Regions from separate parts of the Paenibacillus sp. SAFN-117 genome, predicted to be linked through region 3. Evidence: riboswitches for the same ligand, from Rfam matches in the RefSeq annotation. Region 3 holds a riboswitch; each other region holds the start of a gene.

Region 1 (4,076 bases), on a different contig from region 3:
TCCATCATCTGCACCTGATAGCCGATATCAAGGAAGGTGGTGGGCTCGTCCAGCAGCAGCAGCCGTGGCTGCTGCGCCATCGTTTTGCCCAAGGCAACCCGCTGCCGTTCTCCTCCGCTTAACAGCTCCAGCGACCTCTCGGCAAGAGCATTCAAGTTCAGCCGTTCCATAATTTTAGCAATGACCGCCCCGCTGTCGTCTTTCTCATCGCCGAGCCAGTTTTGAAAAGGATACCGCCCCATTTCGATCACTTCTCGCACCTTAAAGCCGATGGGTGGTAGAGCGTCCTGCTGCAGTACGGCCATCCAGCGGGCCAGCTCCTTGCGTGAGTAGCTACGCGCATCGCGGCCGTCCAGCTTGATGGCTCCCGTATCCGCCGGCTCCAGAGCGGAAATCAGCTTAAGCAGAGTGGATTTGCCGCTGCCGTTCGGCCCGATGATGCCGAAGAACTCCCCCTGGGCAACGTGAAATCCGATATCCTGCAGCACCTGTTTTTTCCCATATGCTTTATTCACACCGTTCACTTCAATCATCGGATTCACCCCCGGCTCTTATGTTTATGCTTGTTCAGCAGATAAGCAAAGAATGGCGCCCCGATAATGGCGGTTACTACACCGAGCGGGATCTCCCTCGGACTCAGGGCGATTCTAGCTATCGTATCGGCCCACAGCACATAAATACCGCCGACAATGGTCGAGATGGGAATGATGATCCGGTAATCGGGCCCTACGATCAAACGGACCAGATGAGGCACGACCAGTCCGACGAAGCCGATGACTCCCGATACGGATACCGCCGCTGCCGTTACCAAGGTGGAGACTACCAGCACGATCAGCTTGGTCCTTTCCACGTGCACTCCCAGGTGTGCTGCCTGACGTTCGCCCAGGGCCAGCAGATTCAGCGACCGGCTGAAGCCGATCAGAATGACCACAACGACTCCCAAATAAGGCAGCAGCAGCAGGGAATAATCCCAGTTCCGCATCGAGAGGCTGCCCATTAACCAGTATAGGATTTCGTTCACGACCTCTCCGGACAGCGAAACCATGAAGGATACGAATGCCCCGAGAAAAGCCTGCACGACCACCCCGGATAAAATAAGGGTTTCCAGCTGCGATTTCCCCTGGGTGCTGGCCAGCTTGTAAACGATGAACAGGGTCGTCATCCCGGTAGTAAAGGCAACGACCGGAATGGACCATTGGCCGATAAAGGTCTGCAGCCCGAACAGAATGATGAAAGCCGCCCCCACCGAGGCGCCTGAAGCGACTCCAAGCGTATAGGGATCAGCCAACGGATTCCGCAGTACGGCTTGAAAGCCCGCCCCCGCTATGGCTAACGATGCTCCTACCAGGATGGCAAGCACAACTCTCGATAATCGGACCTTCAGAATGATCGATTCATCGGACGGTGACCAGTCGGGCTGGATCGAATCTCCTATGCCCGGGATGGCATGGAACAGAATCCTCCACACATCGCCTATCGGCACTTGGGCCGAGCCGAAGGATAAGCTCAGTGTAACGGAAAGCAGGAGGAGCATAAGGGCTCCTCCTCCATAAGCAAACAGCTTCGCTTTCATCTTATTTCACCAGATCCGGATGAATCGCCTTGGCCGCTTCAAGCAGCGCTTCCGTCAAACGCGGACCTACCCGGCTGATAATATCTTTATCAATCGGATATAGAGCTCCGTTCTTGACCGCATCGATTTGATCCCAACCCGGACGCTTCTTGATTTCTTCGAGAATCGATTCCATTCCTCCGCCTTCGGCATACAGAATGACTTCCGGATTAGCCTGAATGATCTTCTCCGGATCGATCGGGAACCAGCCTTTCTCCCCTGCGGCTATATTCGTTCCGCCGGCAAGCTTGACCAGCTCATCCATGAACTCCCCTTCCCCCACGGTCCAGCCCGGGGAGAACTCCATGTAGACCTTCTTGGCCGGTGCATCCTTGACGGCGTCTACGACTTTCTGCCGGTCGGCCTTCATCTGCTCGGCCACCTTCTTGGCCTCTTCCTGCTTGTTCATGATGAGGCCCATCGTCTCGATTTTTTCGATCACTTCATCCAAAGTTTTAGGTGCGGAGAAATAGACCGGAACATTCATTTCGCGAATTTTATCAATGACCTTTTTGTTGCTGCTTGCAGCGACCACCAAGTCCGGTTCCGTGGCCAGAAGAGCCTCCAGGTTAGTCTCCAAAGAACCGATCTTCGGCTTCGCCGCCGCTTCCTCGGGGTAGTTGCTCCATTGATCCACGCCGACAACCTGATCTCCCGCTCCTATCGCAAACAAGGTTTCCGTCTCGCTCGGGGCCAGAGAAGCAATCCGTTCAGGAGCTTTATCGAATGTCAGTTCCGTCCCCGAAGCATCCGTAACTTTCATCGGATATTCGGTTTGTCCGGCTTTCGCTTTCCCATCGTCAGACTTATCCCCCGAATCAGGCTTCTTATCACCATCCGCCTGATTTTCCTTACCCTTCTCGTCCTGCACTTTAGCCGGATCGCTCATGCCCTTCGGGTCCTGCTGCTTGTCTCCGCAGCCCAGCAGCCCGACAGCCAGCATGGCCATCAGAAGCAGAGCTGTCATTGTCCGCATCATCTGCTTTGCGGTCCGTCCTTGACTCATTGTCTTCCTCTCCTTTTGTCTACAGCGCCTATTCTTTTTTTTGAGAAAGAGCCTGAAACGATGAATGACTTCCCTGTGCCCCCGGGCCGTTCGCCCGGAACCTATGATGCAGCCCTAAGAAGAACATCGTGAAATGACTCACGAAATCTTCTATGACAATCCTTTTAAAGGTCTAACCGCTATATGCAGTAAAATTTGATGAACAGGGACTTGCTTTTTTCTGGCCGCGCTTTAAATGAAAAAAGCCCTCCATCCGTTCGATAGAGGGCATAATGGCGCAGCGATCCAAGGGGATAACAAATGAACCCCATCATCCTGATCAGCCGGTTTCCTTTTCCTCGAAGGATTTCTTCAGCTTCACCTTGCAGGCAGGTCTCCTGACTTATGGGGTTGGTAAATCTCGCCTTCCCGTTGGATTCAACAGTGGCCTAATGAGACTCTCCCATTTTACAGTGGCGGGACCGTGCCGGATTTGCACCGGCTTCCCTTTTAACCCGGACGCGGATGGCGTTCGCGGGACCTGCAGGCATTACATGTCCATTCAATTATTCAAGCTATATTCTCTTAGAAGATTATAGGGGAAGCGCCCCCAAGTTACAAGTCTATTATTATCTACCGTTAACGGATTACAACGATACATGCGATACTGCATGACTTCGCAGAATCTATCAGCTCAAAAACAATTGCGTACTATGCTAGGATTCCATTATTTTCTTCAACACTTCCGCCGCCTTGTCCTTATCCTTGGCCCGAGGGTGGATAAAGGCATACATTTCCGCCCCTTTGTAGCCGACGGATTGCAGCCATTCCGTTTTGCTCACCGGTACTCCGTACAGCTTTTTCTCAAGCTTGCCCTCGTCATTCGGCGCTTCGAGCACCCCTTCGGGATAATCCTCCGGACGGAACAGATCGTCCATACCCGGCAGGCCTCCCTGTTCGGCAAACACCTTGAATTGCTCTTCCGGAAGAACCATGATGTCGTTATCCCCGGCGGCGATTTCGACCATCAGCTTGTTAAGGTCGAAGATCGGACTGGAGAATAGATCCACGGACATGGTTTCCCCTACTTTGTCCTGAACGAAATTCTCCAATGTTTCCGCTACAGAGGAGTCCATTCCCCCCGGCGGCAGAATGAAGATGGTGACATCCGCTCTCTCTCTTCCACAGGCGCTCAGCACCACTACCAAAACTAGCACCGCGATTAGCTTCCATGCTATTCCCAGCTTCGCTTTCAACGTTTCTCCCCCCACTAAAGTCGCATCAAAACTATGATAGCACAGAGTCTGTTCCGAAGAAATCGTTTTAGCGAGATTATACTCTCTCTATGGGGGCGCTTTCTGTCCATTAAGCAGGAAAAAAAGAGCCGGGCTTATCAGCCCTCGGCTCTTATCATTTCCAGATATAAGTTTATTTTCTTATCCAGCAGTCTGCTAATCTCCAATATGGAGGAATTGTTGA
Region 2 (4,076 bases), on a different contig from region 3:
AGCTTCTTTATAATAGAAGAAATTGTCCTCATTCAAGAACGGCATCGGATAAATCGTTCTGGAATCCCCGTATTCGCGCTCCTCTATTCTCTGCGTGATAGGCGCAATAGACGCGGTGGAGGATTGAAGGTATGAGATCGACCCTGTCGGGGCAATGGCCATCCGGTAGGCATGATAGATTCCATGCTCTTGAACCAGCTCCTTCAAGCGGAGCCAATCTTCCTTGGTCGGGATCACATGGCCTTCAAATAATGCTTTCACTTTATCCGTGCGCGGAGAATAATCATTATCCAAGTACCGGTCGAAATAAGCTCCGTTCGCATACTCGCTTTTCTCAAAATCCTTGAACGTTTCCTTCCTTTCCTTGGCAATCAGCATCGACCGCTCCAGGGAATAGAAGTTGAGCATCATGAAGAAGGTGCGTACAAAATCGATCGCTTCCTTCGATTCGTACGGAATTTTGTTCGAGGCCAGAAATCCGTGCAGGTTCATGGCCCCCAAGCCGACGGAATGAAGCTCCCGGTTAGCTTTGGCGACAGAAGGAACGATGGCAATGTTGGTGCGGTCGCTCACCTCGGTCAGCGCATCCATGGCCAGATGAACCGTATCCCTCATCCGCTTGTTCTGCATCACATTCACAATATTCAGCGATCCCAGGTTGCAGGAAATGTCGCGATGGATGTCATCCTCTACCCCGTAATCGTTAATGGTGGATACTTCACTAAGCTGGGCGATTTCGCTGCACAGATTGGAAAACTTCACCCGGCCGATTTTTTTGAGGGCATGATATTCATTGGCGTTATCGACGAACATTATGTATGGGTAGCCGGATTCCATCTGAATTTGCGCAATTTTTATGATGAGGTCTCTGGCGACGATTTTCTTCTTGCGGATATTCGGATTATTGACCAGCTCGTCGTACATTTCCGTAATATCCATATCGTCCAGATGCATTCCGTACTCACGATAAACCGTATGCGGATAGAACAGGTACATGTCTTTATCCTGCTCCACCAATTCGAAAAATTTATTAGGAGCAACGACGCCCAAGGAAAGCGTCTTGATCCGGATTTTCTCATCGCTGTTAATCTTCTTCGTATCCAGAAACTCATGGATATCGGCGTGGAACAGGTTGAGGTAAACGACCCCGCTGCCGTCACGCTGGCCCAATTGGTTCGCATAGGAGAAGGCATCCTCGAACAGCTTCATAACCGGCAGAACTCCGCTTGCTTTGCCGTCCAGCCCTTTAATTTGTTCGTCGGCCGCACGGATCTTGCTTAGATTGAGGCTGACACCGCCGCCGATCTTGCTTAACTGCAGAGCCGAATTGATCGCGAATCCGATCGAGTTCATCGAATCATCCACTTCCAGCAGGAAGCAGCTGACCAGCTCCCCGCGCCGCTTTTTGCCTGCGTTCAGGAACGTGGGCGTAGCCGGCTGATATTCCTGAGAAATCAGCAGATCCGCATATTCCCTCGCCTTTTGCATATCGCCGTTGCCCAGGAACAGCGCTACGACCGCAATCCGGTCTTCATACCGCTCCAGAAACTTGGTCCCGTCATTCGTCTTCATCGCGTAATTGTTGTAAAATTTAAAAGCGCTCATAAAGGACGGAAAGCGGAACTTCCGGGCATACAGCCCCTCATACAAGCTCTTCACTTCGGCAAAGTCGTATTTGTCGAACAGCTCTTTCTCATAATAGTCGTGCTCGATCAAATAATCGATCTTCTCTTTCAGATCATGGAAGAAAACCGTGTTCTGATTCACATAATCGACAAAATAGCTTCGGGCCGCCTCCCGGTCTTTGTCAAACTGGAATTTGCCGTCCTTAAGCACCATAATTTCATTATTAAGCTGTATCCAATTGGAAAGTTGCGTGGACAATTTGATTGACCTCCTGTTTAAATCGCTCGACATCTTTGTTCGTGCCGCTCAGCTCGAATTTCATCAGCAAAGGCACCGAGTACATCTCGGCCACCCGGTCTCCGGCCAAGCCGTAACGGGCTCCCCAGTTCATATTGCCGCTGGAAGCAACCCCTTGCAGCCACCGGCTATTTTCCTCCAGAAATTTCAGGGTCGTCTGCGGAACCTGCCCCACACCCGTAGTATAAGTAATCAGCACATAGGGCTGGTCGACGGTTAACCCTTCCGTAATTTGAACGCATTCCAGCTCCAATTTGTTCACGAACCGTTTCACGTTTCCTGTCTTAGAGTCAAATACGATAAGCATAGCTACCTCCATGGGCATCCACGTTCGGGGTCGTTCCATAGCAATCTACCTATCCACTTTTGAAGTAAAATGTGATAGCAGGATGCCGGCTGGCAGCAATTAACTCCGCCAAGCCCCGGAATTTAGAACTTCCAATGCATTAAAAATGGCCCATCCGCCGGTGGTGGGCCAAAAACGACAGCATGAAAGCTACAGAGCCATAAAATGGGCTCTGCTCCGTGTCGTTTCAACCTCTCATTCCCCGAAGATGCGAAACTTGCAGAGATAGAAGGCAGGTCTACTGGCTTTGTGCTTCATCCTACTTTGAGCCCTTCCCGTATAGACCCGCCCCAAGACGCTGCCTATACAGTGGTATGCTCATTTCATCCGCACTTACAGTTGCGGGGACAGCTCCGGATTCACACCGGATTCCCTATTAAGTCAAATCTGACACCTTCTTCTCTATCTGTTATATTCAGTTAACTCTCTATATCTAGTATCTGTCGTCGAAGATGAACACTAAATATAGTCTCCTAACGTAATATACAATGTTTCTCTGTAACAATCAAGAGGCATTTTGGCATATTTATATTTTCATAGATTTACATAACGGACATCGCCGTTGAGGTAAATAATTCTCCTGCTATTCCAGCCGTCTCTTTAACGGCCATGAAGCTGCCCTCCTGCGGAATAAGGCTCACCCGGGTTGAGGTCGATCACACGCCTTCGCGGTTCATTTAACGAGTGCTGATGCTCGCAGCGCCAACGCTGGCTCTCTGCGGAACCGATCGTTTCCCCGTCTCGAATGATGTCGCCCCTTTCATACAAATAATAGGCGAGATCGACGAGTATGGTGGCTACTTCATTCGGATCAAGACCGGTAAAATGACACTGCAGGTCAGGCACCCCCATCGCGGCAAGACCGCATGTATCGACGAGCATTTCCGGCTGGCCTGTCCCGTCCCCTTCCGCCTTGTATAATCGCACGTTCATAGCCCCGTGCAGCCATTCCCCTTCAGAAATTGCCCGTAAATATTCCTCGGGCTGAACGAGCTTGCCGCTTGTTTTCCAATAGATGGCCTCGCAAGGCGCCGTTTCCAGAAGAGCGCACAGAGCGCTCTGAAACAGTTTCAATCTTTCTTTATAGTTCAGTCCTTCCGCGCAGAAATCGGTCAGCAGCAAGGAATAACGGCAGCCTCCGACCACTTGGCGGGCATCCGGCCAATGCCACGATTGCTGCAGTGCAGCTTCATACAAGGCCGCTTCCGGCGGACGCTCAGAGGGTAAGATACAAGTTTGCGCAGGAACGACTCCATCGCGGTATTGGACCATATAGTTGGAATGATAGAATAAGAGAGGTTCGAAATCTTGCCGCGTCCGCTCGCCGGAATGGGCCTCCGATACGACCGGATCCCGATCCCGCGCACCCTTAGGAGCATGTTCGTCGAGCCTGGCTTCCCCGGTATATTTCTGCATCTTTGCGTATAACCGTTCTTGATTCAGAATTGGCTTGTGCCGGTACAGAAGTTCCACCATCCATACAGGAGCGAAGCCGGGGAATTCCTCTTTGGACTTCACGATCGTCTCCTGCTCCTGCTCCTGCTTCACCGGTGCTTCTGCGGGTTCATGAGCTTCCTCCGTCACTTGCTCTTTGCTTTTGCTCCATTTGCGAAATAGATCTAACCAGCCCATTATCATTAAATTCCTCCTGTCTATCCTGATGTTTTTTCTAACGGACCGTCACCCGACATCCGCTTTGCAGCCTTCTTATTCCTGACGGATACCGTTCCGGAGCCTTATCCATCCCATTGGCAAGGCTATAGCCCGCTCCTTGGTCCGGCCCCGGCTTCAGGGATCGTTTCATGCC
Region 3 (4,076 bases):
AGTCGTCTTCCCCTGCGAACCTCCGCCGTCTGGGGGAAGCTGCCGATCGTAGTCGTCGGCAGAAGCGGCAGATTAAAAGCCTTCTGCTGCTCCTTCCGGCGTTCCGCGAACGGCGTCCTTGTCTTCGCTGCAAGAATCGCCTCCGCCGGCTGACCGGCCCGAGCCGCTCTCAGAGGCGATGCCTTCAATGCCCGCAGAGCCTCACGGCTCGCTTGCAATCGAGTCTTCACCTCTTCCTGCTCCGCCCCCAGACATATCGCTTTTGCCAGAAGCGCAATTTCCTCCAGCTTCTCATCGGCGAAGGCCAGCGCATTCCTCAGCTCCGGGGGCAGCGCCGTCTCTGCCGCCAGGCTGATCGGCACATGCATCAGGCTGCAGGACGGCTGGATGATCATCCGCTCGTAAGGCACCTTGCGGGCGATGGATTCCAGCAGCTGCAGCCGGTCATCCAAATCGGTGCGCCATATATTCCGGCCATCTACAACACCCGCAGCGAGAAGCTTATCCTCCGGGAATCCATATTGCTCTAGAGCGTCCAAATGCCGGGTGCGGCCGGATACCAGATCCAGTCCGATCGCCTGTACCGGCAAGGCCACCAATTCCGAGTAACGCTCGGCGGAATCGAAGTAGGTTTGCAGCAGAAGCTTCAACCGGGGCGCCGCCGAATGAAGATAATGGTAGCTATCCCGAACGGCCTGCATTTCCTCGTCCGTCACCGACATAACCAAGGCCGGTTCATCCATCTGCAGCCACTGCACTCCTTCCTGCTCCAGCTCCTGCAGAAGCTGGGCATACGCCGGTAGCAGGCTCTGCATAACCTCCTGGAATCGAGTGCGGTCATATCCCTTGGACAGCTTCAGGAAGGTATAGGGACCGATCAGAACCGGCCGGCCTTCGATGCCCAGCTCTTCCTTCGCTTCCTTATAGAGGGCAAGAATCCGGTTATCTACAAGCGAAGGTGTGCGCTCGCCGAATTCCGGGACGATGTAATGATAGTTTGTAGTGAACCACTTCGTCATTTCGCAAGCTGCCGCCGAACGGTTGCCCCGTGCCATGGCAAAATAAGTTTCCAGCGGAACGGGGCCCCCCGTGTAATCGAACCGGTCCGGCACAAGCCCAAACATGGCGGCGGTATCCAGCATAGTGTCGTATAAAGTAAAATCGGCAACCGGAATCCAATCCAGCCCGGCTTCCCGCTGCTTGCGCAAGTGGTTAAGACGGATCTCCTTCATCGAAGCCAGCAGCTCTTCCTGTTCCAGCTTGCCTCCCCAATACGCCTCCAACTGCTTCTTCCATTCCCTGTTTTCGCCAATCCGCGGATAACCGAGGTTTCCGCTGGTCAGCCCATTTCTCTTCTCCGTATTCATCGTCTTCTTCTCCTCTCTCACTTTCAAATCCCTTCTAACGCGTATCCATGCAACAAAAAAAGGACATTCCCGCCTAAATGAAAAAGAATGAATGGCGAAAATGTCCCAGCTATGTCAGGTAACTGGACATTAATTAACACCCGCCTATCTCCCGTAGGTTTCATTTAGTGTTGTTGGAACAGGCAGGTCTCCTGGCTTCAAGATCATCATCACAAGCTGCCTTCCCGGTCTGTCGACCAGTGGCGTTCTTGCTGCGACTTCCTTGTTACAGTGGCGGGACCGCTTCGGACTTACACCGAATTCCCTTTTAAGCTTGCAAGGCATAGCCTACAAGCACCTATTCCCATTTATTCAATTGGAATAATGCGACTTGGTAATAACCATACAACAACTCGTATATATTATCAAGCTTAATCTTTCTAAGTGGTGTCCAGCCTGCAATAAAGCGGGAACACTCTCTCCAGCCTTATTGGCACTTTTCAAGTCTTCCTTCGTATGATACGTTAGTTTCAGTGAAAATCAAGGTCAGAAGGAGGTGCGCTGTGAACGCCATATCTTCTAAGACAGGCGGAATTGTTGTTATCGTAAGCGGCGGAAGCTTGGGGGACTGGGCCCTTCGCGAGATTGGACGCGGAGACATTCTGATTGGAGCAGACCGGGGAGCGGCCTTCCTGGTACAGCATGGGTACAGCCCGGATCTGGCGATCGGCGATTTCGATTCCGTTCGCCCCGAAGAGATCGGACGGATCCGTGAATCAAGCAAACGCTGGGTAGAATGTGATCCGGTCATGAAGGATTATACCGATACGGAGATGGCTTTCAACGAAGCGCTGGCTCTTCACCCGCAAGAAATCGTCCTGGTCGGCGTCATGGGTTCCCGTCTTGACCATTCCATGGCCAACCTTCAACTGCTGGCCAAAGGGCTGGAAGCCCGCGTTCCTTGCAAAATCGTGGATGCATATAACGAAATCACGCTTATAGACGATGAATGGATTGTCCATCGCAATGAATACGCCTATCTTTCCCTTATTCCTTTCACAGAAGAAGTAAGAGGCATCACCCTCGAAGGGTTTCTGTACCCGCTGTGTGACGCGCAGCTTAAGACCGGCCAGTCGTTAGGAATCAGCAATGTGCTGACCGCTGATACCGGTCGCATTACACTTACCGAAGGGAAGCTTCTGGTCATCCGCAGCAAGGAAGACTAGGCTTCCTTTTTCTCATCCCGGTAAACGGTTAAATTAACCGGATAATATGAACGACCTTTTCCTCTGCGGCAATTTTGATCAGGTGATTGTCCCGGTCGTAGACAATTTGACAGGAACCGAAGCTCATCGTCGGCTCCGCGCCCAAGCCATAAAAAATATCATCGGCTAATGTCGTTATACAATCCTTCCGCTCCTGCTCGTCCATCTCCCGCCAATCCTCTTCGCTCATCTCGAACAGCTCGTTGCAGTTTCTTACACCGGACATGGCTCCGGTCAATTCTTCAATAATCTCCTCATACTCTCGGCCGAATTTAACGCCCATTGAAGCAACATCCTTTCTTAACCGGCCCTTTTGCCAGATCCGGATTTTTATTCCTATTATAGACAGAATGAATAGTATTTATCGGTATTTATCGGATCCTTGAAAGCCTTATCCCCATTATAATCGATTTCGTCGAATCTGTTTCACCCATTTTTCTCTGCAGTCGCATGCAGGGAACTCTGTAAATCCCCACAACAGTGCAAAAAAACACAAAACACGCCATTCCCCCATGACGTGTCTTGTTACTTGTCCACCAATGATTGATGTCCGTTCAAATATTGTTTCAGCTTTTCTATCGCTCTCTTCTGAATGCGGGATACGCTCATCTGGGAGATTCCCAGCACCTGGGCGATACTCCTCTGCGATTGCCCTTCGTTAAAGACGAGCATCAGCACCTTCTTCTCTTCTTCCTTCAGAAGAAGCAGCGCTTCGTTCAGATCCAGCCTTTTCTCGACCATTCCGAAGTCGTCCGCATCACTGCCTATCAAATCACCGATGGTTGCGCTTCCTTCATCGTTAGCCAGAGGAGTATCCAACGAAACGTAATTATAGCATTCCCTTCCGGCCAGCACCTCAATCGTCTCCTCCGTCGTCAGCTCCAAGTATTCCGCAATTTCATCTACGTTCGGGGATCGCTCCAGCTTCATAGTCAACTCATCAACCGCCTGTTGAATCATCAGCCCTTTTTCCTTAATCCGCCGGGGAACTTGAATGTACCACGACTTGTCTCTTAAATAATTTTTCATATGTCCGATCAGACTCTTCATCGCATAGGCTTCAAATTGGATCCCGAGCGTGCTGTCGTACTGCTTGAAAAGTCGCAGCAAAGCCATCTGCCCAACCTGATACAAATCCTCATACAGGTCGGGGCGGTTCCGGGACATTTTCCCGGCGGCCATCTTGACAATAGGCTCGTAATGGAGCAGCAGGTCAGTCGCTATCTCGTTGTCTTCCGTCTGCTGGTATTGAAGTATAGCCGCTATTTTATTGTTGGGGTCTTGCGTGGCTTGCTCTGGCTTCATGCCAATTCCTCTTTCCTTTGGAGAAATTTGGTCAGTATAACCTCCGTTCCGGATTGTGTATGCACCTGGACCTCATCCATGAGTGCTTGCATCATAAAGATGCCCAAGCCCCCTTCGCTAACTTCGCTTAACGGTTTGTCATGCAGAGATTCGGCCTGGC

Evidence for each region. Region 3 has a riboswitch for cobalamin ahead of metE (5-methyltetrahydropteroyltriglutamate--homocysteine S-methyltransferase). Riboswitches for the same ligand answer to the same signal wherever they lie in the genome.
Region 1: another riboswitch for cobalamin. It lies ahead of ACTHRH_RS14115 (ABC transporter substrate-binding protein); the one in region 3 lies ahead of metE (5-methyltetrahydropteroyltriglutamate--homocysteine S-methyltransferase).
Region 2: another riboswitch for cobalamin. It lies ahead of nrdI (class Ib ribonucleoside-diphosphate reductase assembly flavoprotein NrdI); the one in region 3 lies ahead of metE (5-methyltetrahydropteroyltriglutamate--homocysteine S-methyltransferase).

Annotation. Positions count from the first base shown of each region.
Region 1 is NZ_JBQCLK010000020.1:344-4,419, forward strand. It holds gene ACTHRH_RS14105 (ABC transporter ATP-binding protein) at 1-533, opposite strand, end outside; gene ACTHRH_RS14110 (FecCD family ABC transporter permease) at 539-1,573, opposite strand; gene ACTHRH_RS14115 (ABC transporter substrate-binding protein) at 1,575-2,618, opposite strand; cobalamin riboswitch at 2,969-3,156, opposite strand; gene ACTHRH_RS14120 (hypothetical protein) at 3,314-3,853, opposite strand; gene ACTHRH_RS14125 (aspartyl-phosphate phosphatase Spo0E family protein) at 3,991-4,076, opposite strand, start outside.
Region 2 is NZ_JBQCLK010000002.1:22,362-26,437, forward strand. It holds gene nrdE (class 1b ribonucleoside-diphosphate reductase subunit alpha) at 1-1,917, opposite strand, end outside; gene nrdI (class Ib ribonucleoside-diphosphate reductase assembly flavoprotein NrdI) at 1,850-2,230, opposite strand; cobalamin riboswitch at 2,484-2,681, opposite strand; gene ACTHRH_RS02205 (DUF4261 domain-containing protein) at 2,870-3,901, opposite strand.
Region 3 is NZ_JBQCLK010000011.1:80,577-84,652, forward strand. It holds gene metE (5-methyltetrahydropteroyltriglutamate--homocysteine S-methyltransferase) at 1-1,367, opposite strand, end outside; cobalamin riboswitch at 1,532-1,723, opposite strand; gene ACTHRH_RS09340 (thiamine diphosphokinase) at 1,910-2,572, shown strand; gene ACTHRH_RS09345 (hypothetical protein) at 2,601-2,894, opposite strand; gene ACTHRH_RS09350 (sigma-70 family RNA polymerase sigma factor) at 3,137-3,916, opposite strand; gene rsbW (anti-sigma B factor RsbW) at 3,913-4,076, opposite strand, start outside.